One region of the Pontibacterium sp. genome, then DNA from elsewhere that is predicted to be linked to it. Evidence: predicted binding sites of a transcription regulator. Region 1 holds the regulator's gene; the other holds the start of a gene.

Region 1 (19,621 bases):
GGCGAGCAAAGATTTTTATCTGAGCCGTCAGGCGCACCGCGGTGTCTTCTGGTGGCGCAGTGAAAGTAGCCGTATTCAGTCTCTGCTCTCCGCGGAGGACGCCCAACTGCTGCTGAATGAGGTCAAACTGTTTGATGAGTTACGCGATCAAGGCGACAAACTGCCCAGCGGCATCATCCATGGTGATCTGTTCCATGACAACGTGCTGTTCGATGGCGATAAACTCAGTGCGATTCTCGACATCTACAACGCGGCCACCGCGTTCTGGCTGTTTGATCTGGCCATTGTCGCCAACGACTGGTGCAGTTTGCCTAACGGGAAGATCGATCCCACGCGTGAACAGGCGCTACTGAAGGCCTACAACAGTGAACGACCGTTTGTCGATTTTGAGTATGAAGCCTGGCCGATCCTGACCCGTACCGCCGCTATGCGATTCTGGCTCTCCCGCCTGATTCCAGCACTGGGTGTCGAGCAGGGGATGCGCTCCGGTGATGTCGAGACCAAAATCAAAGATCCGGATGAATTGAAGCAGATTCTGCTGGCCCGTATCGAGACACCGGCGGCATTACCGCAATAAACGCACAATGCTGTAAACATATACAGTATCAGGGGGTATACTCTACCCCCTGTACCTTCTAATCTCTCTATTCCCAGCCCAACTTCAGATAGCGACAGTTCTATGGACGTTACCCACATTATCGACTCCCTTAACGATGCTCAGCGTCAGGCCGTCACCGCACCGGTACAAAACCTGCTCGTATTGGCAGGTGCAGGCTCGGGTAAAACCCGCGTTCTGGTGCACCGTATCGCCTGGCTGATCCAGACCGAAGGGATGTCACCTTACTCCATCATGGCCGTGACCTTTACCAATAAGGCAGCGCGTGAGATGCGGGGACGTATCGAAGAATTGCTGGGAATCAACCCTCAGGGCATGTGGGTCGGCACCTTCCACGGCCTCGCACACCGCCTGCTGCGCTCGCACTGGCAGGACGCCGGATTACCGGAAAACTTCCAGATCATGGACAGCGATGACCAGTTACGTCTGGTCAAACGACTGTCGAAGGAGATGGGCTTTGATGAAACCCGCTGGCCGGCACGTCAGTTCCAGTGGTACATCAACGAACAGAAAGACGAAGGCCTGCGCTCCCAGCATATCGAACCGTCGGGTGATCAGTTCAACCAGATGATGCTGAAGATGTATCAGGCGTATGAGCAAGCCTGTGAACGCGGCGGCATGATCGATTTTGGCGAGCTTTTACTGCGTGCTCTGGAGCTGCTGCGTGACCGACGCCCTAACCTGCTCGCCCATTATCAGGAGCGTTTCCGCTACATTCTGGTCGACGAGTTTCAGGATACCAACAGCATCCAGTACGGCTGGCTGCGCCTGCTCACCGGCAGTGATCCTAAGATGATGGCTGTCGGCGATGATGACCAGTCCATCTACGGCTGGCGTGGCGCGAAGATCGAAAACATCCAGAACCTGAATAACGACTTCCCCGGCACCGAAACCATTAAGCTGGAACAGAACTATCGCTCCACCAACACGATTCTGAGCGCAGCCAACGAAGTCATCCGCAACAACCAGGGCCGACTGGGTAAAGAGCTGCGTACCGATTCCAGCGACGGCGACCCGATCTCGCTGTATGCCGCGTTCAATGAACAAGACGAAGCGCGCTTTATCGTCGATCAGATCAGTCAGTGGTCGAACGAAGGCAATTTACGTCGGGAATCCGCCATTCTCTACCGCTCCAATGCCCAGTCCCGGGTACTTGAGGAAGCGTTGATTCGCGCCGCTGTACCCTATCGTATCTACGGTGGGCAACGGTTCTATGATCGTCTGGAGATCAAAAACGCACTGGCTTATATGCGCCTGATCGCCAACCGCGACGACGATACGGCAATGGAACGGGTGATCAATGTGCCCACACGCGGTATCGGCACCCGTACGGTGGAAGTGGTGCGTGAGCATGCCCGCATCGAACAAATTTCCATGTGGCGCGCGGCGACCGAAGTCGTCGGGCTGCAAAAGCTACCCGCCCGTGCCAGCAACGCATTGGTCGCCTTTCTCAATCTGATCAATGAGTTAACGAAAGAGACCGAGGGTGTTGAGCTGCACGAGCAGACTGAACACGTGGTCGAGCGCTCCGGACTGATCGAACATCACCTGAAAGAGAAAGGTGAAAAAGCCCAGTCCCGCATCGAAAACCTTGGCGAACTGACCAACGCGGCGAAACAGTTCCTCCATCAGTGGGATGAGAGTTTTGAAGAGGCCTTCACCTCACCCTTAGCCGCCTTTTTGGATCAGGCTGCACTGGATGCCGGTGATGCCCAGGCAGATGAACATCAGGATAGCGTGCAGCTGATGACGCTGCACTCGGCTAAAGGTCTGGAGTTCCCATTAGTATTTTTGGCGGGGATGGAGGAAGGCTTGTTCCCACACAAGATGTCTGCCGAAGAACCGGGGCGTCTCGAAGAGGAGCGTCGTCTTTGTTATGTGGGTATTACTCGCGCCATGAAGAAACTGCATATTACCTACGCAGAGTCGCGCCGCCTGCACGGGCAGGAAACCTTTAACCGCCCTTCCCGTTTTATCCGTGAAGTCCCGGATCACCTACTGGAAGAGGTGCGCCTGAATGCGTCGGTTTCTCGCCCAATCTCCGCACGTCCCGAAAAATCCAGTCTGTTTGGCGGCAATAGCTCGCTCTCCAGCGCCGAGATCCCCGCCACTAATCTGTCGTTGGGACAACGGGTGAACCATCAGAAGTTTGGCGAAGGTACCGTGCTGAACTTTGAAGGCTCGGGCCCCAAAGCACGGGTACAGGTCAATTTCGACTTTGAAGGGCCGAAGTGGCTGGTTGTTGGCTTCGCCAACCTACAACCTCTCTAAGCTGCCCGCTTCTCAGGGCAATAAAAAAGGCTGCGTTTGCAGCCTTTTTTATTTAAGAATCAGATAATTAGCAGGACAGACCAACCATCAACGGCGGCAGGCTTTCGTGCTGCCAGCGCTGCACACAGTAACCCTCAACCACGATGACTTCACATTCATCACCTTTGTTTAAACGTCCCTGCATATGGCTTTTCAGAATCTCGATTAACTGCTCGGTATCGGCTGCACTGACGAAACGGTTGATAAAGTGACTGAAGCCATAGGCTTCATCGTAGATGCTTAGCACAACGCGATTGACGGCTTTGACACTCGGCGCATGACTAAAAATATCCTGCTTACGGTCAAAATCACCTTGATGAATCCACAGGCACGGCTCCGGTTCCAGAATTTCAAGACCATGCTTAGTCGTCATCATGTATTCCCAGAGACGGAAGTTTTCCATCTCAACAAGGCGCATCCGCTGCTCCCCATTATCGTTCTGGGTAAAACACTGAACCAACTTCTGGGACTGCTGATACTCCAGCAATGGCACTGCATCCAGCGTGTCATCAAACGCAGTTTTCTTCGTGCTGCTCAAAACGAAGTCTCCTATTAAAGCGACGGCCGGTCTTCCTGACCCGCACAGTTAGCTCAAAAGTCTAGGTGCAGAAATATGAAACTGCAATCCATCTTGTGAGGAACGATGATTACGATCAACCGTTGTTTACACTATCATACTTCTGAACAAGATAAGGACCTTCTCATTTATGCTGCATCGGATCTGGCTGTTCTTTTTTCTCGCTGCATTTGCCGGTGGCCTCTATCAATGGCTCTGGCTGGACGATGCTGAAGTATTTCAACGTTTGGTGCAATCCACCTTTGATATGTCAAAACTGTCCGTGGAACTGGCGATTGGTCTTATCGGCACCCTCGCCTTCTGGCTGGGCATCATGAAGCTGGCCGAAGCCGCTGGCCTGATCGACAAGCTTGCTCGTGTGCTAACCCCCCTGTTTACCCGTCTGATGCCGGACCTGCCTCCACGGCATCCCGCCATTGGCTCAATGACCATGAATTTGTCTGCCAATATGCTGGGGCTGGATAACGCAGCGACCCCGCTGGGTTTAAAGGCGATGCAGGATCTGCAAAGCCTGAACCCGCAGAAAGACACCGCAAGCAACGCTCAAATTCTGTTTTTGGTGCTCAATACCTCTTCGGTCACGCTGTTCCCGATTACGGTATTTCTGTATCGGGCACAACAAGGGGCAGCCAACCCCACCGATGTTTTTATTCCTATCCTGATCGCTACTGCCTGCTCTACACTCGCCGGACTCTTAGCCGTTTCATGGGTACAAAAGATCCGGCTCTGGGATCGTATTACGCTGTTATATCTGGGCGGTTTCGCCGCGGTATTACTGGCCTCAGTCGCATACTTCAGCACACTGGCGGTGGATGAGTTACAACGCCAGTCATCACTGATCGGCAATCTACTGATCTTCAGCATCATTATCTTCTTTCTGGTTAGCGCCCATCGAAAAGGGGTCAATATCTACGAGACCTTTATCGAGGGTGCAAAGCAGGGCTTTAATGTCGCGATCATGATCATCCCCTACCTGCTGGCTATGTTGGTGGCCATCGGTGTACTACGGGCCAGTGGTGCATTGGACGGGTTCGTGTGGTTGTTACGTGAAGGCGTCGCGTTATTTGGGCTGGATACACGTTTTGCGGAGGCACTGCCTACCGCCATTATGAAACCGCTGTCCGGTTCCGGCGCACGGGCGATGATGCTGGAAACCATGCATTCGCAAGGGGTCGATTCTTTTGCCGCCCATGTGGCATCCATCATTCAGGGTTCAACCGAAACCACCTTTTATGTATTGGCGGTCTATTTCGGCTCGGTCGGGATTCGTCATACCCGGCACGCAGTAGCCTGTGGTCTGACAGCCGATCTAGCCGGTATTATTGCGGCTATCGTATGTGGATACTGGTTCTTTGGGTAGAAGATATCTTATGCGAGAGCGTTATCCTGACCGGATAACGCCGGGTGGGTGAGGCAACATATGAACATGTGTACCTCCATCACGGATCAAACTTGATCAAGCAAGGCCGCGCCTCTATTGCTTGCGCGCGACCGGATGGTTAACCGAAATCGATCGCACGGATATGGCCATGGCCGTCAATCGCCACCTGCACACACTCCGCTTCTGTCACTTTACGCACGTCACTGCCATCCGGGCAACGTCCCCAGACTTCAACCCGAATACGCAATGAACTGCGTCCGGACTCTAATACCCGGGTATAAAAGGACAATACAGTACCCACCAACACCGGTGACATGAATTCCATGCTGCCTACAGATACAGTTGCCACTCGACCACGGGTCACTTCAGCTGCTTTAATCTCCGCCGCCAGTACAATCTGGGACGATACCCAGCCACCGTATACATCACCAAACATGTTGGTGGCCTGAGGATCGGCAGGCAATGTCAGGGTAAGCTGACCTTCCGGTGACAGAATCGGATCTTCATTGTTGTTTATCATGGCGCGACTTCCACTTGGAGTACTTTGTAACATCGTAATATCTGCAGTGTACCGGACGTTAGGTTATCGTGCCGATACCTATATTATGCGGGCCTGCTTATCGCATGACTCCCTATATAGACAGCAAGACAGGGCACTTTACTGAATACGGGCACCTGCCGTGCCCAAGGTAACACCCGATTACAACTAAAGTCTACACATTATAGACCCTTGGTATCTCTGCTTTAGATCAGGGCTTTTTCACACGAAAGTCATTCGTGAACACACATGTCATATGAATGTCACAAATCGATTTTATAGTAGCCTCCATCGCAAAATACAAACCAAATTATTCTCTCTGGAGATTATGATGAAACCGATGAAGAAGCTGTTTGCAGCTGTTGCAATCTCTGCAACCTGCATGACTGCAAACGCTGCAGATCTGCTGGACAAAAACCTGCCTACTTACCAGAAAGCGTCTGGTGTATCTGGAAACCTGTCTTCTGTAGGTTCTGATACTCTGGCGAACCTGATGACCCTGTGGGCGGAAGAGTTCAAGCGTAACTACCCGAACGTTAACATCCAGATTCAGGCTGCGGGTTCTTCTACTGCACCTCCAGCGCTGACTGAAGGTACCTCTAACCTGGGTCCTATGTCTCGTAAGATGAAGGACAAAGAGATCGCAGCGTTTGAGAAGAAATTCGGTTACAAGCCAACTCCAGTTGCTGTAGCGATCGACGCTCTCGCGGTATACGTACATAAAGATAACCCAGTGAAAGGCCTGACAATTCCTCAGGTTGACGCTATCTTCTCCTCCACGCGTAAATGTGGCAACGCAGCAGACATCACCAAATGGGGCGATTCTGGTGTAGAAGGTACTCTGGCGGGCAAGAGTATCCAGATCTTCGGTCGTAACTCCGTATCCGGTACTTACGGTTACTTCAAGAAGAAAGCGCTGTGTAAAGGTGACTTCAAGAACAACGTGAACGAGCAGCCAGGTTCTGCTTCCGTTGTACAGTCCGTTTCCACGTCCCTGAACGGCATCGGCTACTCCGGTATCGGCTACAAAACGTCTTCCGTACGCGCACTGCCACTGGCTAAAAAGCCTGGCCAGAAGTTTGTTGCAGCAACGCCTGAGAACTCTCTGAACGGTTCTTACCCGCTGGCACGTTCACTATACGTATACGTGAACAAGAAGCCAGGTCAGCCTATGTCTCCACTGGAGCGTGAGTTCCTGAAGATGGTGATGTCTAAAGTAGGTCAGGAAGTGGTTGTAAAAGACGGCTACATCCCTCTGCCAGCTAAACTGGTAGAAAAACAGATGTCTGCTCTGGGCCTGTAATCCCACAGATCATCTGACGAGATCTTTTGATCTCATGATAAATGGGGGTTCCTTTTGGAACCCCCATTTGCGTTAGTGAACCCCATGTAACACAAGCGTAACAAACTTGTCTTATTGTACGCCCGACGCTAATTTCAGGACCTCTCAGGACCTTTGTGCCATGAGCATTGATAACACATCCCTAGCCACCGAACTCGATTTCGACACGCCAGCGGCCAAACGTCTGCGCAAATTTCGCGCGTTTAAAGACAAGTCGGCTTCTGTTGGTATCGCCTTTGGCGGTATCAGTGTCATCGTCGCAATCCTACTGATCTTCTTCTACCTGCTGTATGAAGTTGCGCCCCTGTTCCACTCTGCCGAAATTAAACAATGGCAGGCGAACGGTCAGGCTGCAGCACCGTATGAAGCCCCAGGTCGCGGAAAGACCCTCTATCTGACCATGGAAGAGCAGGCCGAGATTGGTCTGCGTGTAACGGATCAGGGGGAGATCATTTTCTTCGATACGCGCACCGGTGACATCCTGCAGCAGCAAAATATCCCGGTACCTGCGGGTACGGAGATCACCAGCTTTGCTCTGGCTTCAGACGCCAGCCGCATCTTTGCGGTCGGACTGAGCGATGGCAAAGTCCTGGCGATGAAACACAGCTACAAATCCACTTACCCGGATGGCAAACGTGTTATCACTCCCTTCCTCGAATTCCCGTTCGGCGAAGAACCACTCTCCGTAGCCAACAGTGCTGTAACCGAGCTGGCTCTGAATGGCGACGAAGAAGCATGGCGGATCATTGCCAGTACTGAACAAGGTCTGGCGCTGGCGAACCTGAGCTTTGACGAGAACTTCATCACCGGTGAAGTCGAAACCACGGTCGATACCGAAGCGCTGCCAAAATTGCGTGTACCAGTCAGCAAACTGTTGCTGATGCCGGATCGCCGCTGGTTACTGATCGCAGGTAACGACAACAAACTGGCGGTCATGGATCTCGCCGCAGATGGTTCAGAAACCACTCAGATTCTGGATGCCTCTACCGGCAACATCACCGGTTTTAGCTTACTGCTGGGTGGTAACTCTCTGATGGTGGCCGACGATAATGGCGGCATCAGCCAGTGGTTCCTGATTCGTGACGACAAAAACATCTGGCGTCTGAAAAAGATTCGCTCATTTGAAGGCGGCACCACCGCAATCAATGGCATGTCGATGGAACACCGTCGTAAAGGCTTTGCCACCATTGATACCAACGGCAGCCTGCGCCTGTATAACTCCACCGCCAACCGCAACGTGCTGACAGAACAAGTAGTAACAGGTACAGCCTCTACTATTGCACTGTCCCCACGCTCCAATGCCTTGCTGGTTGAGCAGGACAATAAACTGTCATTCTGGCTGATCGACAACGAACACCCGGAAGTGTCCTGGGATGCGTTGTGGGGTGAGGTTTGGTACGAAGGTTATCAAGAACCGGATTACACTTGGCAGTCCTCCGCATCCACCAATGACTTTGAGCCTAAGTACAGTCTGATGCCGCTGGCCTTTGGTACGTTGAAAGCAGCGTTCTACGCCATGCTGCTGGCGACACCACTGGCGATCTGTGGTGCGATCTACACCGCATACTTCATGGTTCCGGCACTGCGCCGCAAAGTGAAACCGTTCATCGAACTGATGGAAGCACTGCCAACCGTTATTCTGGGTTTCCTGGCGGGTCTCTGGCTGGCACCGTTTATGGAAACCAACCTGACCGGCATCTTTGTCTGTCTGTTGATGATACCGGCCGCCATACTGATCTTTGCATTTGCCTGGGCGAGTATGCCTAAGCATATCCGCTACCTGATCCCTGAAGGCTGGGATACCGCCATGCTGATCCCGGTGATCATTCTGGCAACCTTCTTTGGACTCTGGATCGCCGACGGTGTTGAGCAGGTATTGTTCGCCGGAGATATGCGCGAGTGGATCACAACAGAGCTGGGTATCAACTACGACCAGCGTAACGCGTTGGTTGTTGGTATCGCGATGGGCTTTGCGGTTATCCCAACCATCTTCTCTATCACCGAGGACGCGATCTTCGCGGTGCCTAAGCATCTGAGTTACGGCTCTCTGGCACTGGGTGCGACCCCATGGCAGACACTGGTGCGCGTGGTGATGCCAACCGCCAGCCCGGGTATTTTCTCTGCGGTGATGATCGGTATGGGTCGTGCGGTGGGCGAAACCATGATCGTACTGATGGCCACCGGTAACACCCCCATCATGGACATCAACATCTTTGAAGGTATGCGTACACTGGCAGCAAACATCGCAGTGGAGATGCCGGAATCCGAGGTGGGCAGTACCCATTTCCGTATTCTGTTCCTGGCGGCCTTTGTGCTCTTCCTGTTCACCTTCATGGTGAATACGTTGGCCGAGACCATTCGTCAGCACCTTCGCAAGAAGTATGGCTCTCTGTAATCCGGCTTGATTGAGGAATATAACCGATGCGAGTTTCATTAAAAGAATGGACTAAATCCGGCGAGCCGTGGGTTTGGTTGAACGCCGGTGCCGTTGCGATCTGTCTGATCATGGTGGTTGGCCTGCTATCCCTGATTGCGGTACGTGGTTTGGGTCACTTCTGGCCTGCCAACATCCATCAGGCAGACTACACCGAAAACGGCAACACCCTGCGTATGGCAGGTGAGCTGGTTGAGATTGAAAATGTACCTGCGGCTCAGCTGCGCGAAAGCGGCGTGAACGTGCCAGAAGGCCTCGAGTTTATGCAGCGAGACCTGATGAAGATTGGTAACCGTGATGTTGGCGGTTCTGACTTTATCTGGGTACTGGACGACTTCATGCTGAACCGCACCACACCTGAGATGATGTTTGCGGCGGAACGTCGTGAGTGGGGTAACTTCTACGGTTACCTGCGCAGCCTGAAAGAGAACGGCCAGGTTGTTGCCAGCCACGATGGCTACGAGAAAAACGCGGAATACATGAATGTCTGGAACAAATTCCAGGCAAGTATCGACCGCGCACTGGATCTGCACCATCAGATCGAAGAGATCGAAAAAGACGACATCGGGGCGATCAACTACGAGCTTGAGCGCCTGCGTCTGAAGGAACGTTCACTGCAGCTGAAAGAGGTGACGGATCAGTCCCGCTATGCCGAGATCGATCAGCGCCGCAAAGAGCTGGATGCAGAATACCAGAGCCTGCAGCAAGTCCTGCTGGATCTGTACACACAGATCAACCGCGATACATTCACCGCAGAAGCGGCCGGTGGTCAGGTACTTGAAATCGATGTCGCTAAAGTTGTGCGGGCCTTCCTGCCGAACAACATGAGCATCACCGATAAGGTCCTGCATTACTTCGCCAAGATCTGGGAATTTATGTCCGCCGATCCACGTGAAGCGAATACCGAAGGCGGTATCTTCCCGGCAATTTTTGGTACCGTGATGATGGTTATCCTGATGGCCGTGATGGTAACCCCGTTTGGTGTCATCGCTGCTGTTTATCTGCGTGAATATGCGAAACAGGGTTTTGTGACCCGTCTGATTCGCATCGCGGTGAACAACCTGGCTGGTGTACCATCCATCGTATACGGTGTATTTGGTCTGGGTTTCTTCGTTTACTTCCTGGGTGGTCATATTGATGATGCCTTCTTCCCGGAAGCCAAACCGGCACCGACCTTTGGTACACCGGGTCTGATGTGGGCCTCTCTGACACTGGCACTGCTGACCGTACCGGTTGTTATTGTGGCAACCGAAGAAGGCCTCTCCCGTATCCCTCGTGCGGTACGTGAAGGCTCTCTGGCACTGGGTGCGACCAAAGCGGAAACACTGTGGAAAGTGGTACTGCCAATGGCCAGCCCGGCGATGATGACCGGTGTCATCCTGGCGATTGCCCGAGCCGCAGGTGAAGTCGCACCGCTGATGCTGGTTGGTGTGGTTAAGCTGGCACCGAGCCTGCCGCTGGATACCAACTACCCGTATCTGCACCTGGATCAGAAATTTATGCATCTGGGCTTCCACATCTATGATGTGGGTTTCCAAAGCCCGAACGTAGAAGCAGCTCGCCCGCTGGTGTATGCCACTGCACTGCTGCTGGTGATCGTTATCGCCCTGCTGAACCTCTCAGCCATTGCGATTCGTAACCACTTACGTGAAAAATACAAAGCACTTGAAATGTAACGCTGGATAGCGGAATTTATTCGAAAGGTTTAAGCCATGACTAGTGAAGCAAAAACCCACGCCATTGATATTTCTGCCATGCAGCGTGACAACCGTGTACTGAATCTGGAAGACGAAACCTGCACTCTGGAAGTGAAGGACCTGCGTCTTGCGTACGGTGACAAAGAAGCCCTGCACGGTATCGACATGAAGATCCCGAAAAACCGTGTAACGGCTTTCATCGGGCCATCCGGTTGCGGTAAATCAACCCTGCTGCGCTGCTTCAACCGTATGAACGATCTGGTTGATAGCTGCAACATCACCGGTCAGATTATGCTGGATGACAGCAACATCTATGACCGCAGTATTGACGTTGCAGAACTGCGCCGCCGTGTGGGTATGGTATTTCAGAAGCCCAACCCGTTTCCGAAATCGATCTATGAAAACGTGGCTTACGGCCTGCGTATTCAGGGCATCAAGAAAAAGCGTGTGATCGACGATACCGTCGAGTGGGCATTGCGCTCTGCCGCGTTGTGGGATGAAGTGAAAGACCGCCTGCACGAAAGTGCTCTGGGTATGTCCGGTGGTCAGCAGCAGCGTCTGGTCATTGCACGTACCATCGCGGTAAAACCTGAAGTTCTGTTGCTGGATGAGCCTGCATCGGCGCTGGATCCAATCTCCACACTGAAAATTGAAGAACTGATCCACGAGCTGAAGAATGATTTCACCATCGTGATCGTAACCCACAACATGCAGCAGGCGGCACGTGTCTCCGACTACACCGCGTTTATGTACATGGGTGACCTGATTGAGTTTGGTGTAACCGATACGCTGTTCACCAATCCAACCAAGAAACAGACCGAAGACTACATTACAGGTCGTTACGGTTAAGACCCAGCTGCTTGCTGAAGCGGGGATGCGCACGTATCCCCATTGGTCTATAACTGTGTAACTGCATGCATGGAGAACACACACGTGAATTTTGAAGACAACTACTCCACCCACATATCACAGCAGTTTAACGACGAGCTGGAACAGATTCGCACCCAGCTTCTGACCATGGGCGGTATTGTAGAGCGCCAGGTTAACGACGCTGTAGAAGCACTGCTAACAGGTGATGCTGACCTAGCAGAAAAATCGCGCCGTACCGATCAGCAAACCAACGATATGGAACTGCTGATCGACGAACAGTGCACCACGATCATTGCCCGCCGCCAGCCTGCGGCTAGCGACTTGCGCCTGATCACAGCGATCTCCAAAGCGGTCTCCGATCTGGAACGCATTGGCGATGAAGCCAGCCGCATCTGTCGCCACGCCATTGATCTGGCCGACGATGGCAACTCCCAGCGCGGTTATCAGGAAGTCCGTCACATCGGCAATCTGGTCCGTGAAATGGTGAAAGATGTACTGACCGCCTTTGCCCGCAGCGATACTGAACTGGCATACCGTGTAGCTAAACAGGACAAAGCTGTGGATCAGGAATACCGCACGGCCATGCGTTCCCTGATCACTTACATGATGGAAGATCCTCGTGCGATCTCCAGCAGCCTGAACGTGATCTGGGTACTGCGCAGCCTGGAACGCATCGGTGACCATGCCTGCAATATGGCTGAGCATCTGGTGTATCTGGTCAGTGGTCAGGATGTCCGTCACGCCTCGTTGAAAGAGATGAAAGAGGCCGCTCAGCAGAGCGAAGGATAAGCCTAAACATTGCAGCGCCCGCCCCCCAGCGTTTACCCGACTAGCCATTCGGGTAAACGCTCGTTTTATTACTGGACTTGCCACCCATCACTTGTGGTAACTTTGCCCTAGTGCTGTGTTAACACTCAGGGAACCAACATGCTGCAATACGTGGTCTACGCCGATCTGAACTGCCCTTTCTGTTATGCCATGCAGGAACAACTGCACGCTATGGACCTGCTAGAACAGGTTGACTGGCGGTTGATCGAACATGCCCCCGATATCAGCGTATTTAATGCGACGCCCGAGAGTCAGGCTGAATTGGCCAGCGAAGTATTTACCGTGCGCAGCCGTGCACCTCAGGTACAAGTCGCACTGCCTCCCCTGCGAAGCGACAGCCGCTTTGCCATTCTGTGTGTTATTGCCGCCCGCGAAATCGACGAAGTTAAAGCGCTCGACCTACTGACCAACCTCTACCGCGCACTCTGGATTGAAGGCAAAGATATCAGCTCTACTGCCGTGATCTACGACTGCATTGTGGAAGCTGGCCTTCCGGGTGAGCTATCGATCGAAGAAAACCATGAACTGTGCCTGCAGAACTGGCAGCAGCAATGGGAACGTGGCAGCTACAACCTGCGTATTCCGGTACTGACCACCGATAGTGATGAACGCACATTGCTCGGACTGCCCAGTCAGGAACATATCAGTGCATTCTTTGGCGGAGAACAGCCGCCGGGGCCGGTTGGCAGCTTTGATCAGTGCCATGGGCGTGATCAGCAAACCATCGCCTTTTACGGACACGACGGCGTACAGTCGATCTGGAACGTCATTGCATCGGTGCGTGAAGACTACAACATCCTGCTACCGGCATCGGTACAAGAACTGCGCGGCATGCTCAATAAGCCCGGAGAAACACCGGATCTGATTCTGCTGAACAGTATCAATCACTGGCAACAGATGCTGGAAGATACGACGGAGATCGTGCATCAGGCATCGGAGAGCCATACCCCTGTCGCACTGGTTGGCGATACCTTGTCTGATGCGGACGAGATCAAAGTGTACGAAACCGGCGCAGCCGATTATCTGGTCAAAGACCGGGCCAGCGGTATTCTCAAAGCCCGTATCCGTACTTTGCTGCTGCTTAAACGCAGCCATGACCTGCTGGAACGGGCCGCCCGCATTGATGGCCTGACCCAGATCTACAACCGCCGCGAGTTTGAGCGTAGCCTGGAAGTTGAGTGGCTGCGCGGCCAACGTTCGAAGCAGCCTCTGAGCCTGATCATGCTGGATGTGGACCACTTTAAAGACTACAACGATCATTACGGTCACCTCACCGGCGACGGCTGCCTGCAGCATGTCGCGACCGCTATTACCGAGAGCGTGAAACGTGCGCAGGATATGGTCTGCCGCTTTGGCGGTGAAGAGTTTGTTGTGCTGCTGCCGGAAACCGATCAGCAAGGCGCAGAAGTGCTGGCGGAGAAAATCCGTAAAACCGTGGAAGATCTGGCGATTGCCCACACCAAGTCATCCGCAGCCGAATGTGTCACCATCAGCTTGGGAATTGCCAGCCTGAATCCCGCTGACAACAGCAGTCCGCGGGATCTGATTCAGATTGCAGATGATGCCCTGTACAAAGCGAAGAATAACGGTCGTAACTGCGTCGCCAGTTAGTCCAGATGTAAAATCAGCAATAGAACGGGGTTAGTCGCGGATGTAATCCGCATACGGCGGATAACGCTCGATTAACCCTTCCCGTCCCAACTTCTGCATCAACGACATATTGCGCTCCGGAATGTCATCCGGATCACCATAATTCATCAATACCCGCGTCATCATGCCTTCGCGAATCAGGTGGAAACAGGGAAATGGGGAGCGATTGGTCCAGTTGGTAATATCGTTCGCGGAGACCCCGGCAAACTGATAGTGGGGATGGAAACTCGCCAGCTGAAAGACACCGCCCAGCCCTGAGCGGTCCAATAAGCCCTGCAATATATCCAGCATATCCAAGTACTGCTCGAAATCCGGTAACGCATTCGGCGTCACCAGCAAAGTCGTTGCCAGCTCATCCTCTTCACTCGCCTGAATACGGTCCAGTTCAGCGAGAAATGCCTGAATCACCGCCTCATCTTTATCACCTTGTTCAACGGCATAGTGAATCGTTGCTTGCTTCACCACAGGCGCAGCAAATGGACAGAGATTAAGGCCCACCACCATCGACTCGACCCACTGACGGGTAAGTGCTTCGGCATTTTCAGGACAATACTTGAGTGAGTGTCTGGTATTCATAGCGGCGATGCTACCTGATGGTCCCCAACAGGCAAAGGCCAGATCGCCAGAGAGTTGACGTACAGCAGACTTTTGCGCCCTGCCGGTGATAACATACGCGCAGATTTTGAAGGAAATATTGCTGTGCCTATAGCCCGAGCTCTGACTCAACCTAACTTTGATACCCGCTGGAGCTCCCTGCGTCGCCCCAGTATGACACAGGCGCCACAGGCATGGCGTAGCTGGCTGACCGACTCAGGATCACTGACAAAGCGCCTGATTGAGCTGAGCAAGGGCGACTTCCGGGTTGAGGTTGTCAGTCAGGGTTGGCAACGACCCACGCGGTCTGAAGCAAAAGCCTTACGGATGAACAGCCGCGAAAACGCACTGATCCGCGAAGTTCAATTGATCGGCCAGGGACAGCCGTGGGTTTATGCACGTACCATTGTGCCTGCTACCACCCTGACCGGACGTCAGCGGACGTTAAAGTTACTGGGCAACCGTTCACTGGGGTCAATGCTGTTTACCGATCCCACGATGCGCCGGGGTCCACTGCAAATCAGCCGCTTACGTTTGCAAGATAAAAGGACCGATGTTTGGGCCCGTCGCTCACTATTCTATCTATCCGATAAACCGTTGCTGGTCTGCGAGGTTTTTCTGCCCGCCCTGCAACAGGTAAAATAGGCTCACCAACCACAAGAAGCAGCCCATATGCAGTCACAGGCACAGCAACCCTTCAGCTTAAAAGAGAAGTTATCCGCTTACGTTCAACTGATGCGGATGGACAAACCCATCGGTACCTACCTGGTATTGTGGCCAGCGCTGTGGGCACTGTGGATTGCCGCTGAAGGCATCCCTGACCTGAAGCTACTGTTTATCTTCACACTGGGTGCTTTTCTGACCCGTTCAGCGGGCTGTGCTATCAATGACTTTGCCGACCGCAAAGTCGATGGTCATGTTAAACGCACCGCTCAACGCCCCATTCCGAGTGGCCGGGTGACGCCGAAAGAGGCTGTTATGCTGTTCAGCGGCATGATGTTGCTGGCGTTTATATTGGTGCTATTTACCAACTGGCAGACGGTGTTGCTCTCCTTCGGTGCTGTCGCGCTGACCGCGGTTTACCCGTTTATGAAACGTTACACCCATCTCCCTCAGGTAGTCCTGGGTGCAGCGTTTGCCTGGGCCGTGCCGATGGCCTTCAGTGCCGTCACAGGCACTGTGCCTTGGTATGCATGGTTGATCTATGCCGCCACACTGCTTTGGACCGTGGCGTACGATACGCTCTATGCGATGGTAGATCGCGATGATGACCTGAAGATCGGTGTGAAATCGACCGCTATTCTATTTGGGGATGCGGATAAACTGATCGTCGCCATCCTGCAAATGATCACGTTGGCTCTGCTCATCGGGCTGGGTCTGCATCTGCAGCTATCCGTCTGGTTTTTCGCAGGACTGACAGGGGCCGCTGCCCTCTTTATCCGACAGCAATATCAGGTTCGCCACCGCGAACGCGATCCCTGCTTCCAGGCCTTTCTCAATAATCACTACGTCGGTTTGATTATCTTTGCGGGTATTTTTGCGCACTATCTGAGTGCGTAAAGCCACTGATCAGGCTAGATTTTTACTTTATATGCCTCTACGCGATGGAAATACGATCAACGTCATATTAGTGTAACAATATTGTCTTGTAATGATGCGGTCTTTAAACAACCCTGAATGAGGCAGACGTCATGTCTTCTACGAAAAAGGTGCTGATCGTTGACGACGAAGCGCCAATTCGCGAAATGATCGCAGTCGCACTGGAAATGGCCGGTTACGAATGTCTTGAAGCGGAAAACGCTAACCAGGCACACGCACTGATCGTAGATAACAAACCGGATATGGTCCTGCTGGACTGGATGATGCCCGGTACCAGTGGTGTCGACTTCGCCCGCCGCTTACGCAAAGATGAGATGACCGCCGATATGCCGATCATCATGCTGACGGCAAAAGGTGAGGAAGAGAATAAAATCAAAGGACTGGAATCCGGAGCGGATGATTTTATTACGAAACCCTTCTCCCCCCGTGAGCTGGTTGCACGCCTGAAAGCCGTATTGCGCCGCACGACACCTAAAGGTGTAGAAGAACCGGTTTCTGTGGATGGCTTGACGCTGGACCCAGTCTCGCATCGTGTCAGCGCAGAGGGAAATCCCATTGATCTGGGTCCGACCGAATTCCGCCTGTTGCAGTTCTTTATGACCCATCAGGACCGCGCTTATTCCCGCAGCCAGTTGCTGGACATGGTCTGGGGTGGCAACGTCTACGTTGAAGAACGTACCGTCGATGTACACATCCGTCGCCTGCGTAAAGCACTGGGCGAGCGTCATGATTACCTGGTACAGACCGTTCGTGGTACCGGCTACCGCTTCTCGATCAACGTGGCCTGAGGTTAAGCATGCAGCGTAACCACCACTCAATGCTCAGTAATCTGTTCCTGTTCTCAGGTTTGGGGTTGCTTGTGGGGTTCGTATTCGGTTATCCCCCTGAGTTTCTTGCCGCCGGGCTCTTTATCTGGGCTCTGTTGCAGGTCAAACAATTTGGTCGCCTAACCGAATGGTTACATCGCGATAAATCCAGCGAAGAGCCCCCTGAGTACACTGGGCATTGGGGCGAGCTGTTTGATGAACTATCCCGCCAGCAAAAACGCACCGCCGCGCGCGAAGTGTTCCTGCGCAGTGTGATCAACCGCTTTCAACAATCCTCCGCCGCGCTGAATGATGGCATTGTGATCATCAACGCACAGGATAACCTGGAGTGGTGGAACCGATCTGCTGAACGTTTACTCGGCTTCAAAGCAGCCGCGGATCGCGGTAAACCGGTCATGAACCTGCTGCGTGATCCTCGTTTTATCCGCTACTACAAGCGCGATAGCTATGAGGACCCGCTCCAGCTGCCATCGCCGATCAACCACAATCGGGAATTGCAGTACCAGATCACCCGCTTCGGCGCGGGAGATCGCCTGCTCGTTGCCCGCGACATCACGCAGATGCTGCGCCTTGAACAAACCCGTCAGGATTTCGTCGCCAACGCCTCTCACGAGCTGCGTACGCCATTGACAGTCATTCTGGGGTATCTGGAAACCTTCCTTGATCATGACCTGCCACGCCCACTGCAACGCGGTATGAACCAGATGCAACAACAAGCCCGTCGGATGCAGAGTCTGGTATCCGATCTTTTGCTGTTGTCTCGTCTGGAGGCCAGTCGACAAGTCTCGGACGAACACCCGGTACAAGTCCAAAGCCTGATCCAGAATATCTATGAAGCGGCCACCGAACTGTCTCGCGACAAAGGCCATACCTTTGAGCTGGAACTTGATCAGCAACATGACCTGCTGGGTCAGGAGATCGAGCTCCACAGTGCGTTCTCTAATCTGGTCTACAACGCAGCACGATATACGCCGCAGGACGGACATATTACGATCCGTTGGTGGGTTGATAAGGACGGCGGCCATTTCTCCGTCACTGATGATGGTATCGGTATCGATGCCATGCATATCGCCCGGCTGACCGAGCGTTTCTATCGCGTTGATGAAAGCCGCTCGTCCGAAAGTGGCGGCACAGGTCTGGGGCTGGCCATCGTCAAACATGTGTTGTCACGACACGGTGGCAACCTGACCATTCGCAGTAAAAAAGGCGAAGGCAGCACCTTCACCTGTCACTTCCCGCTGGAGTATCTGATACGGGTATCCGTCAGCGACAATGATGACGATTTGGAGGATGTGGGCTGAACCCACAGATCGGATACGAAAAAGGCGTATTCCAGTCATGGAATACGCCTTTTTATTGCCAACCTAGTCAACGCTTAATGATCAAGCTTCGGCTGCTCAGGACGCGTTTCATTTCCATAGTGCCCCTCAACATGCTCTTCTACCCAGTAGCAGGTCGCACCAATGACGGCTGCGGGCATCAGGATCAGGTTAACGACCGGTATCATCATCCCTAGCTGTACCAAACCACCAAAACCCACCGATGTCATACGCTTAGCCTTCAGCAGCAGTTTCATCTGCTTAAAGCTGACTTTGTTGTTATCCATCGGATAATCGCAATACTGAATCGCCATCATCCAGGCCCCGAACAGGAACCATAATACAGGCGCGATAATATTCAGCACTGGTATAAAAGAAAGCACCAGCAACGCGAGGAAACGCGGCAGATAATACGCCAGCTTAGAGAGTTCGCGGCCGACGGCGCGTGGAATCAGTGCCAATACAGCCTGCCAACCTTCATCGGTGACGACTTCCCCTCTCAGGCTTTTCTCCACTTTCTCAGAGAGGAAACCGTTAAAAGGTGCTGCAATTAGATTCGCCACCAGCGTGAAGCTGTAATAAACCACCAGCAACACCAGCAGTGCAAACAGCGGCCACAGCAGCCAGCTCAGGAACGATGCCCACTCTGGCAGGAACCCCAGCCAGTAATCAACCCAGACGTCAAACTGCGACATCAGGAGCCAGATCGCACCCACAAACAGCAGGATATTGACCATTAATGGCACCAGGACAAAGGGACGGATCGCCGGATCCGGCAGCATCTTCAGTCCCTGAATCAGATATCCGGCACCTCGAACGGGATTACCTTTCATGTGTTTTTAACCCATAAAGAATGCGATTAGACGCATCGCTACTGCTACGACCATCATGCTCAGCCCGGCACGGTTCACCTTAAACTCAACTTCATTAAAGTTAGCCGTTGGCTGCCAGAACATGACAACCGACTTAAAATCTTTGGTCCGTCCTGCATAAAGCCCCAGCGATACCAGAAAAACAACCAGCCCGCCCCAGAACAGAA
Region 2 (11,166 bases), on a different contig from region 1:
TATTAATCTGCAGTAACTCAGCGTCACCGCTCTCAGCAGAGGCTGCCAATTAGCCTCTGCTTGCCTCTATTTAGCCTTTTCGGCGAAACGGCACCCATAACATTCCCGGTAGCCACTGAGTCTCTTTCGGGTTATCAAACCCTTTTACCCCAATCTGCATACCTTCTTGCCCGGCATCCGGCTGCGCTTTATAAGTTCCGAACAGGCGATCCCACCACGGCAGGTTAAAGCCAAAGTTGCTGTTGGTTTCATCCATCTGAACAGAGTGATGCACCCGATGCATATCCGGTGTCACCAGCACCAACCTCAAATACCTATCCAGCGCTGCTGGCAGACGGATATTGCCGTGATTAAACATCGCCGCGCCGTTCAGAATCGGCTCAAACACGATAACTGTTAACGGTGCTATTCCTAATACGCAGATCAGCACAAACTTGATCAACATAGAGAGCACTATTTCGATGGGGTGAAAGCGTGCCCCCGTTGTTACGTCATAATCCAGATCAACATGATGCACTCGATGTAAGCGCCAAAGGACAGGAACGTGATGGAAGAGGACATGTTGAGCGTAGATCGCCAGATCCATCAATAGCAGGCCGAGTATCAGACTGACAGCGAACGGCAGCTCTAGCAGGTTGAACAGCCCCCAACCATTGTCTTGCGCCCAAACAGCGACCCCAACCGCTGCCGCCGGAAAGAGCAGACGTAGAATAAAGCTATTCAGAAAAACCAAGCTCAGGTTGTTGGCCCAGCGCACGGCTTTAGAGATGCGCAACGTACGACGAGGGGCGATCAACTCCCATAGTGCCACCAGCGAGAGGATGCCTAAGAAGCAGCTTAAGCGGATGGTAGTTTCGTGGGTGGTGATGAAAGTGGCGAGGTCCATGGGGGTGTATCCGGGGTAATGGGTAGTTGCTGTTTTGAATGTAACGTGGAAGGGATTCGGAGTCATCTATTCTGATGACCCGTTCTGGTATAGAGGGGTTTCTGAATAACTCTTTCGCCCTTTTTGGGCAAGATAAGAGAAGTCTCTGAACTCCCCTTATCAATCCCCGTCAGCCCCGCTACTTGCCGGACTACGTCCGGTTCCCTGCGCATTTCGGATGCGCATGAGGCTGCGGAACTCGGTCCTTCGGGCCTCAGACCGTCCTCGCCTTAAATCCATGTAAACCCTGCAATGCTCGGCAGCGTAGAGGGGAATCTAGCCCGTGCCCGGCATCAAGCGCACACTTCTCTGGTTCCCACGGTCCTCCGTGGGAATCCATACAGAGGTCGAGCTATTTACACTAAGTGCCGTGCGAAGTTCTGTCTGCATTCCCACGCGGGAGCGTGGGAACGAGAAAGGGATTATCGCCCTACGCAGACGAGCACTGGAAGCGTTCCGCAGCTTCTCTGGTTCCCACAGTCCTCCGTGGGAACGTGGGAACCCATACTGCGGTTGCAGTGATGACCTGAGCGCCCTGCTAAGCTCGGCCTGCATTCTCACGCAGGAGCATGGGAACGAGAAACGCCCGATGCCTACAGGTTGAACTTATAAACTTAGCGAAAGCTAAACACCCCCGCCTCCACATCCACAGCAATCTCATCCCCGGTCGCAAAGTCACCAGACAGTAACTTCTGCGCTAATGGGTTTTCAATATACTGCTGAATCGCCCGTTTCAGCGGCCGTGCACCGTAGATCGGCTCAAAGCCCAGCTCCACCAGCTTATCCATCGCGGTCGAAGTCATACTCAGCGTCAGCTCACGCTCAGCTAAACGTGCACGCAAACGGTTGAGCTGAATTTCGGCGATACCCGCCACCTGCGCTTTCTTCAGGCTGTGGAATACCACCACTTCATCGATACGGTTGATTACCTCAGGACGGAAGTGACCACCCACGGCATCCATTACCGCCGCGCGCATCAGTTCGTAGTCATCATCGTCGCTGAAGTTCTGAATCAGGTCCGACCCCAGATTGGAGGTCATCACGATGATGGTATTGCGGAAGTCGACGGTACGGCCTTGCCCATCGGTCAGGCGGCCATCTTCCAGCACCTGCAACAGGATGTTGAATACATCCGGGTGGGCTTTCTCCACCTCATCCAACAGCAACACAGAGTAAGGTTTACGGCGCACCGCTTCGGTCAGATAACCACCCTCTTCATACCCCACGTAACCCGGAGGTGCACCGATCAGGCGAGCGACAGAGTGTTTCTCCATAAACTCAGACATATCGATGCGCACCATCGCCTCTTCGGTATCAAACAGGAAACCGGCCAGCGCCTTACAGAGTTCGGTTTTACCCACCCCGGTGGGACCGAGGAACAGGAAAGAACCGTGTGGGCGATTAGGATCGGACAAGCCTGCGCGGGAACGGCGCACCGCATTGGACACCGCTACGACGGCTTCCTCCTGCCCCATCACCCGTTTATGCAGCTCGGCTTCCATACGCAACAGTTTTTCGCGCTCACCTTCCAGCATTTTGCTGATTGGGATACCTGTCCAGCGGGAGACCACTTCTGCGACTTCCTCTTCAGTGACTTTGTTACGCAGCAGTTTGTTTTTGCTTTCGCCTTCATGCTGTTCCGCTTCACTGGCCTGTTCGAGCTGGCGTTCCAACTCGGGGATACGCCCGTATTGCAGTTCAGACATGCGGGAGAGATCACCTTCACGGCGTGCTTTTTCCATCTCCACACGGACCTGGTCCAGCTCCTCTTTCACTTTCTGGGAGCCTTGCAGGGCAATTTTTTCTGCCTTCCAGATCTCATCCAGGTCGGCGAACTCTTTCTCCAGTATGCCGATGGTGCTGATCAGCTCGGCCAGACGTTTCTGAGCCGCACTGTCTTTCTCTTTCTTCAGCGCTTCACGTTCCATTTTTAGCTGGATCAGGCGACGTTCCAGGCGGTCCATATCTTCCGGCTTGGAGTCCATCTCCATGCGGATTCGGCTGGCTGCTTCATCGATCAGGTCGATCGCTTTATCCGGCAGCTGCCGATCGGTGATATAACGCTGTGACAACTTCGCGGCAGCAATAATGGCCGAGTCGGTGATATCCACACCGTGGTGCACTTCATAGCGCTCTTTCAACCCACGCAGGATCGCCACGGTATCTTCTTCGTTCGGTTCATCCACCAGCACTTTCTGGAAACGGCGTTCCAGTGCGGCATCTTTCTCTACGTACTGACGGTACTCGTCCAGTGTCGTGGCACCCACGCAGTGCAGCTCACCACGCGCCAGCGCAGGCTTGAGCATATTACCCGCATCCATCGCCCCATCGGCTTTACCGGCACCGACCATGGTGTGTAGCTCATCGATAAACAGAATGATCTGGCCTTCCTGTTTCGACAATTCATTCAGCACCGCTTTCAGGCGCTCTTCAAACTCACCGCGGAACTTCGCCCCGGCGATCAAGGCACCCATATCCAGCGACAGTACCCGTTTGTGCTTCAGACCTTCCGGAACTTCACCGTTGATAATCCGCTGCGCCAGACCTTCCACGATGGCGGTTTTACCCACACCCGGTTCACCAATTAACACCGGGTTGTTTTTGGTACGGCGCTGCAACACCTGAATCGCCCGGCGGATCTCGTCGTCACGGCCAATCACCGGATCCAGCTTGCCACTTTCCGCGCGCTCGGTCAGATCAACACAGTATTTATCCAACGCCTGACGGCTCTCTTCCGCATTCGGATCGTTCACGTTTTCACCACCGCGCATCTGACTGATCACTCCTTCCAGACGTTGTTTATTCACACCCACTTCACGCAACAATTTCCCGGCCGGGGATTTATCATCCACCATCGCCAACAGCACCAGTTCACTGGCGATATATTGATCGCCACGCTGTTGTGCCAGCTTATCGGTTAAATTGAAGATACGGCCGGTATCGGGCGAGATACGGATCTCACCGTCGGCATTCGGTACACGGGGCAGGTCAGTCAGCGCCTGCGACAGCTTCTGTCGCAATACATTAATATCAGCGCCCGCCTGCGCCAGCAGTTGTGGGGTGGAACCTTGCTGCTGATCCATCAGTGCACTGAGCAGATGCAGCGGTTCGATGTAGTTGTGATCACGGCCTACGGCAAGCGATTGCGCGTCAGCCAGGGCTTCCTGAAGCTTGGCGGTAAATTTATCGGGTCTCATAGTTTCTCCTTTCACAGCCTGTCGGCCTGTGTGGCTTAGACGACGACAGATCTGGCATCAGGCCAGCCACTGTCCTCCTCCTGCACTCCCTAATCAGGCAAGTGCGATTTACACCTCTGGCGCGCTGCCAGAAATATAAGGTTCTCTGTTACTCTCCTAATGTATGGGGCCTATCTCTGCTCCTTTCAAGCCGACACACCACCAAGCTGAACGTTTTTTGATCAGACGCATGTTTTGTGCAAAACGATGGAACCCAAGACGTTAAAAAAGAGTTCAGAAACAAAAGTTCAACAATTTAGTCACCCCATTGTCATACCCATCCACTAAAACATGGACCCAATGAAAATACGTCAACAGGACTCGTGAGATGCTTAAGAATCAACTTCAGGGTGACGCAGATCGCCTGCAGGACAACGCTTCTGATCTGGAAACGATTGTAGACAAGGCTGTCAGCCGTCGTGGCTTCCTACGGGGCGGTGCTGCGGCGATGGGGCTGTTTCTGGCAGCAAACCCTTTGGCACAGGCTGTCGCGGCAGCCACTAAACCAGCTGCAAGCAAACTGATCGGTTTCTCTGCGGTACGCGCCAGCACAGCCGATACATTTATCGTTCCGGAAGGTTACAGCGCTCAGCCGTTGATCTCCTGGGGTGATCCGATCCTGCGTGGGGCACCAGCCTTTGATCAGTCCGGCACTCAGAACGCTGCAGCACAGGCCGCTCAGTTTGGTGACAACACCGACGGTATGAGCCTGTTCCCGCTATCTGAAGACCGTGCGCTGCTGGCGGTGAATAACGAATACACCAACTACCAACTGCTGTTTGCGCACAAAGGCGACGCGATGACAGCGGATGATGTCCGTAAATCTCAGGCAGCCCACGGTGTATCCGTATTCGAAGTGAAACAGAACGCTGATGGCACCTGGGATTACCTGAACGATTCCGCCTATAACCGTCGCATCACGGCGTATACGGAGATGGAGCTGACCGGCCCGGCGGCAGGTCATGATCTGGTGAAAACCCAAGCGGACCCAACCGGCACCAAGGTACTGGGTACGTTTAACAACTGCGCCAACGGTCAAACCCCTTGGGGCACCTACCTGACCTGTGAAGAGAACTTCAACGGTTACTTCTCCTCTTCCGATGCCGATATCAAACTGACCGCTCAGCAGAAGCGTTACGGTATCAAAGCGAAAGATCGTGGTTACCAGTGGGCAAAGTTCGATGAGCGTTTCGATCTGGCGAAAGAGTCTCAGGAAGCCAACCGCCACGGTTGGGTCGTTGAGATCGATCCCTTTGATCCCACCTCAACGCCGAAAAAACGCTCCGCTCTGGGCCGTTTTAAGCACGAGAACGCAGCACTGACCATCAACAAGGACGGTCAGGTTGTGGTCTATCTGGGTGACGACGAGCGTGGAGAGCATTTATACAAGTTCGTCTCTAAAGAGCGTTACAACGCGAATGATATGAAAGCGAACCGCGACCTGCTGGAAGACGGCACCTTGTACGTGGCGCGCTTTAACGCGGCTGAAGGTGAGCTAAAAGGCAAAGGCGAGTGGGTTGAACTGACGCACGGCAAAAATGGCCTGACCAAAGAGAACGGCTTCGCAGATCAGGCCGCGGTGATGATCTTTGCCCGTGAAGCCGCCACTCAGGTGGGCGCAACCACCATGGATCGTCCTGAATGGGTGGCCGTACATCCGAACAACAAGACTGTGTTCTGTACCCTGACCAACAACAAACACCGTGGCAAGAAAGATGGCCAGCCGGTGGGCGGTCCTAACCCACGCATCAACAACAAGTACGGTCAGATCGTACGTTGGTGGCCTGCCAATGAAGATCACGCTGCCGCTGAATTTAACTGGGATCTGATGGTGATCGCCGGTAACCCGGACGTTCACTCCGGCAACCTGTACGCGGGTTCCAGCAATATCAGCAACGAAAACATGTTCAACAGCCCTGACGGTCTGGGCTTCGACGATGCCGGTCGCCTGTGGATTCTGACCGACGGCAAGTACTCCAACAAGGATGACTTCGCCGGCATGGGGAACAACCAGATGTTGTGTGCGGACCCGGAATCGGGCGAAATTCGCCGCTTTGCAACCGGCCCGATCGCTTGTGAAATTACCGGCCTGACCTTCTCACCTGATCAGCGCACCATGTTCGTTGGTGTCCAGCATCCAGGTGAAAAAGGCAAACCGTCTCACTTCCCGGCAGGCGGCGATAGCAAACCACGTTCCACCATCATGGTGGTGCGCCGTAACGACGGTGGCATCATCGGCGCGTAAAAACGCTGCTAATACCGTATTAAAAAAGGCGCCTTCGGGCGCCTTTTTTCGGACTGATTAACCGGGCCTGCCGCCATCCCAGTTGGGAATCACGACGCTCATCATCAACCTACGTGTTAGCGATGCCACTCACGCATAATCATATGAGTCTTAATCCGGGCGCCACTGGGTTTAAGGGCATCAACCGCTTCCAGCAGATCATGCAGGCGCTGCATAGTAGGTGCTTCCACATATACTAGGACATCGACTTCACCACTGATACCGTGGCAGCTCTGTACTTCGGGAAACTTCATCAATTCCTGCACAAAGGGTGCACATTCAAACCCGCCGTGGCTGACTTCAAAGTACGCTTTTAAGGTATTTCCGCTCTCGTTGTGTGATGCGGTCAGCACCTGATAACCCAGAATTTCACCCTGCGCTTCCATCCGCTTCATGCGTTCTGAAACCGCCGTTCGGGAAAGATTCACCTGCTCTGCGATGCTGGACACACTCTGACGGGCATTATCCTTCAGCGCCGCGATTATTTTCTGATCAAAGCTGTCCATCTGACTACCTGCCCCCGCATAACGTCGGGAAATCGTATAAATACCTGCAAATCGAAACGTCATAACGACGCCTTGTTTTGGCCATCATCCGTACACTGTTGTTTTCGATTCGGAGCGTTGGGATGACAAGGCTAAATCAAACAATTACACGCTGGCAAGGGATGGGATTGATTGCGACCACACTACTAGGCACCGGCGTATTTATTGTGCCCCAACTCACCATTGCTCAAGCAGGCGACAAAGCGATCTGGGCATGGCTCACCCTGTTGTTGTCGATTTTGCCGTTGGCTTATGTATTCGCCGAGCTGGGCCGTAAGTTTACCCATGCGGCAGGCCCTGCGTATTTTGTCAGTAAAGCCTTTGGGATCACCGCCGGTCGAGTGGTCGGATTGGTGTTCCTGTTTGCCGTACCACCGGGGGCCGCCGCGGCGCTGATCATGACCTTTGAATTCTTTAATCCGCTGGTCACGCTGTCCCCTCAAGAGGCCTTCGGTGGTGAACTGCTGGTGTTCGGCCTGCTATTTTTTATCAACCGGCGTGGCTTGCAGTTATCCGGCAAGCTTCAACTGGGACTGGCACTCGCCATCCTCGCGGTTGTTGGAATTATGCTCATAACGTTGCTGATAACAACGCCGGAAACCGCACCGGTCAAAGCCGGGACATCCAGCGACATACTGTCTGCCATTGGTCTGGCAATCTGGTGTTTTCTGGGGGTTGAAGCGATCACCCATCTGGCGACCGAATTCAAAGATGTAAAAAGAGATTTTATTCCGGCAACGGTCGGAGGTATCACGCTGGTAGGGATCATCTTTATCGGCTGTACATATCTATCCCTCTTAGCACCACAAGACGATCTCGCGATGGTTGGAGCCTTTAAGGTCTTACTGGGTGATGGCGGGCGCTGGATTATCGGCGCATTAGGGCTGATTAGTGGCATTGCGACGATTAATATCTACTTTGCCAGCCTGTCACGACTGGCGTGGAGCTTCAGTCATGAAGGTATATTACCCGCTCAGCTGAAACCCCTGAATCAACACCAGGTGCCTGCGGTGGCACTGCTGGTGTTCATCCTGATCTCCGCTGCCATGCTGATCCTGAGCTATCTGGCCGAACTGGATTTCCCCGCGTTAGCTCACTGGGTGAATGGTGCCTTTATCCTGATCTACACCACCTCCCTGCTGGCTGCATGGAAGCTTTTGTCACGCCGCCACCGTCCTGCCATTGCCATCGGCTTATGCGCCTGCGGTTTGTTTATCTACTGTCTGGGCGATGCCATGTTATATGCATTGGGGCTGGCGCTATTAATCGCGCTGGTCTTACTCGGCCAGCAATGGTGGAAACGGAAGAGGTCCACTCCTCCCGTTGGGAACCGCGCAGCTCGTCCCAACCTACCGGTCAATTAGCAGGATCGGGTGGCAAACACCGTTTCCAGCGCATCATCGGCCAGCTGGCTGGCGGGAGTTAAGGTACGGCGCTGCCATGGGATCATTCCAAAATACCATGCGCGCCAAAAGCCGACCGATGCCTGTGGATTCTGCTCCAGCAAGACTTCCAGTGTTTCGACTTTACCCAGCTTAATGCCCAGTGCGTCACGGAAACATTCATGGACAAACTTAGAACAGAACTGACGTTTGGAATCGTACTTAAATCCCAGATGGTAGAAGGCACCTAAGCGCTTATCGGCTTCAGCTTTCAGGCGATCAACCTGGTCGGTACTGACACCGGATTTGAGGCGACGGATCGCTACCTGATCCTCACAGGTTTTACTCAGAAATGAGCGCAACGGACTGCGTTTTACCACCGGTACGGCGCTCTCCATGACAAACCACTCTTCCTGCTCGCGCACTACAAAACCCACATGAGAACACCAGCTACCGGTGCCGCGTGCGACCTGTTTATACAAAAAGCTGTTGATGGAGATAAACAGGATATCGCCTTCCTGCAAGGTGTCGCGAACTTGTGCTTCCAGCTGATCCAATTGCGCCTGACGTGTCATACCGCTGCCTCCCGTTAAGTTGATGGCTGCAGTATTGGTTAGAGTCACAATGGAAGGAATTTTCTCCGTTCAGGTAGCACTATTCGCTACCTGTAGTTGCACACCGTATCAGGAAGAAGATGAGGACTCTCGAGATGGTTCCGGCTGATCACACCCCTTACAGCCTGCGCACCCTGACGACTGACTGCATCCGGGTTTAAGGCTTCGACGGATAAAGCGACTAAACCAGATCAGGATGACACCAATTACGGCCAGCAATACCAGCCAGTCGAGCAGACCTAAATCTTGCATATCAACGTCCTCAAAAAAACAGGCTACCCACCCGATACGTGATAAACGCTCCGCCCCACGCCAACACCAACACCAACACCAACACCAATCCCAGCAGAATCGATATCAGTGCCCAGCGCCAGCTACCCGTTTCACGACGAATAACCGCAATGGTGGCCAGACACGGCATATAAAGCAGGGTAAATACCATCAGAGCCAACCCCGCAGCCGGTGCCATACCGGCCAGCATGGCCGCCTGTAAGCCCGCCATATCATGTTCACCCATCTGATAGACCACCGCCAATGTTGCAACAATCACCTCTTTCGCGATAAAACCCGAAAGCAACGCGACCGTTTCCTGCCAGCCAAACCCTAACGGCGCAAACATCGGTGCCAGAAAATGCCCCAGCTGTTCGAGGAAGGATTGGTCGGCACCTTGCGGGAACGTCTGCAGCAGCCAGATCAGCAGAGATCCCACCAGAATCACCCCGCCAATTTTGGACAGAAAGTCGCCTGCTTTATCCCAGACATGCAGACACAAAGAACGTAGGGACGGAAAACGCCACGGCGGCAGCTCCATAATGAAGGACTCGTCATGCTGGGTCGGGATCGTTCGCGACAGAATCAACGCCACGGTAAACGCCATCAGAATGCCCAGTATGTAGATACCAAACATCACGGTACCTGCACGGTCCGCAAAGAAGACACCCGCCAGCAACACATAGACGGGAAGCCGTGCAGAACAACTCATAAACGGATTGATCAGAATCGTGATCAGGCGGGCACGGGGTTCTTCAATCGTTCGGGTCGCCATAATCGCAGGGACGTTACAGCCAAACCCCATCACCAGCGGCACAAACGCTTTACCGTGCAAGCCAACCCGGCTCATCAGGCGATCGGTGAGGAAGGCGGCTCGCGCCATATAACCGGACTGCTCCATGATGGCAATAAAGGTGAACAGCAACACCACATTGGGCAGGAACACCAACACCCCACCGACACCCGCAATTAACCCATCCACCAGCACATCACGTAATAAACCATCGGGCAATCCTGACGCCAGCCACTGACCCAGGGCACTCACCGTCGCATCGATCCAGTCCGCCGGATACGCACCCAAGGTAAAGGTGGCCTCAAACATCAACCACAACAGGCCAACAAAGATAGGAAAACCCAACCAACGGTTCAACGCGATGGAATCCAGCCAGTGTTCAGCAAAGGCCAGCTCTTCGTGATCACTGCCGCTGTTATGCATCAGTCCGTGAATAAAACCGTAACGGCCTTCGGCAATCAATTGAGCAGCGCTGTCATCGTGATAGTTTTCTAACTGTTTAATCTGTTTTTTGACCAACGCTTGCTGGTCATCATGCAGAACAAACGCAACATCACCACCCGACTCCAGCGCCTGCACCGCTTGCCAGCGATTAAGGCCTGTTGCCATCAACTGAGTCAGCGACTGCTCGACGTGTTTTTCGTAATCGATGGCCAGATCGGGTTGCTGGGATGGGGTGCGCAGCTGCTCGACCAATGTGTCCAACAGCAGATCAAGGAAACGTGGACGGCGGCCATCACTGGGCAGCACCGGTAAACCCAACAGTTGTCCGAGCTCATCACAGTCTGGGGCGATCCCTTGTGCTTCCGCTTCATCCAGCATATTCACAGCTATCACGGTGGGTAACTGCTGCTCCAACAATTGAGTGGTCAACGCCAGATTACGGGGCAGGTTGCCTGCATCCAAGACGTTCAGAATCAGATCGGGTGGCGTCTCAAACAGATAATCCCGTGCGACCCGCTCTTCAACGCGGTTGTGGCTCAGCGAATAGATACCTGGCAGATCGACAAATTTCAGCGTGACACCCTGATGTTCGCGCTCACCTTCCCGTCCAGTCACAGTCACACCCGCCATATTTCCGGTACGTTGCCGGGAACCGGTCAGCAGATTAAACAGG

Evidence for each region. Region 1 encodes PhoB, which activates phosphate uptake and scavenging genes when phosphate is short. Its sites were predicted from a motif close to TGTCATANNNNTGTCANA; they were not measured.
Region 2: ABYW01_RS05120 (PhoX family phosphatase) is a predicted target of PhoB. The motif match lies at 4,420-4,437, and genes of this name have one in related genera.

The regions. Positions count from the first base shown of each region.
Region 1 covers NZ_JBFGYC010000006.1:7,607-27,227, forward strand. Annotated here, with positions in the region: gene ABYW01_RS00940 (homoserine kinase) at 1-577, shown strand, start outside; gene uvrD (DNA helicase II) at 680-2,887, shown strand; gene ABYW01_RS00950 (hypothetical protein) at 2,955-3,464, opposite strand; gene ABYW01_RS00955 (nucleoside recognition domain-containing protein) at 3,634-4,863, shown strand; gene ABYW01_RS00960 (acyl-CoA thioesterase) at 5,003-5,404, opposite strand; gene ABYW01_RS00965 (PstS family phosphate ABC transporter substrate-binding protein) at 5,754-6,725, shown strand; gene ABYW01_RS00970 (ABC transporter permease subunit) at 6,886-9,159, shown strand; gene pstA (phosphate ABC transporter permease PstA) at 9,186-10,874, shown strand; gene pstB (phosphate ABC transporter ATP-binding protein PstB) at 10,911-11,744, shown strand; gene phoU (phosphate signaling complex protein PhoU) at 11,829-12,554, shown strand; gene ABYW01_RS00990 (diguanylate cyclase domain-containing protein) at 12,693-14,204, shown strand; gene ABYW01_RS00995 (DUF1415 domain-containing protein) at 14,235-14,819, opposite strand; gene ABYW01_RS01000 (chorismate lyase) at 14,943-15,482, shown strand; gene ubiA (4-hydroxybenzoate octaprenyltransferase) at 15,510-16,397, shown strand; gene phoB (phosphate regulon transcriptional regulator PhoB) at 16,529-17,224, shown strand; gene phoR (phosphate regulon sensor histidine kinase PhoR) at 17,233-18,564, shown strand; gene cysZ (sulfate transporter CysZ) at 18,639-19,415, opposite strand; gene ABYW01_RS01025 (hypothetical protein) at 19,422-19,621, opposite strand, start outside.
Region 2 covers NZ_JBFGYC010000057.1:223-11,388, reverse strand. Annotated here, with positions in the region: gene ABYW01_RS05135 (hypothetical protein) at 1-6, shown strand, start outside; gene ABYW01_RS05130 (sterol desaturase family protein) at 71-886, opposite strand; gene clpB (ATP-dependent chaperone ClpB) at 1,540-4,122, opposite strand; gene ABYW01_RS05120 (PhoX family phosphatase) at 4,490-6,406, shown strand; gene ABYW01_RS05115 (Lrp/AsnC family transcriptional regulator) at 6,523-7,014, opposite strand; gene yjeH (L-methionine/branched-chain amino acid transporter) at 7,074-8,354, shown strand; gene ABYW01_RS05105 (YiiX/YebB-like N1pC/P60 family cysteine hydrolase) at 8,351-8,947, opposite strand; gene ABYW01_RS05100 (hypothetical protein) at 9,056-9,238, opposite strand; gene feoB (ferrous iron transport protein B) at 9,249-11,166, opposite strand, start outside.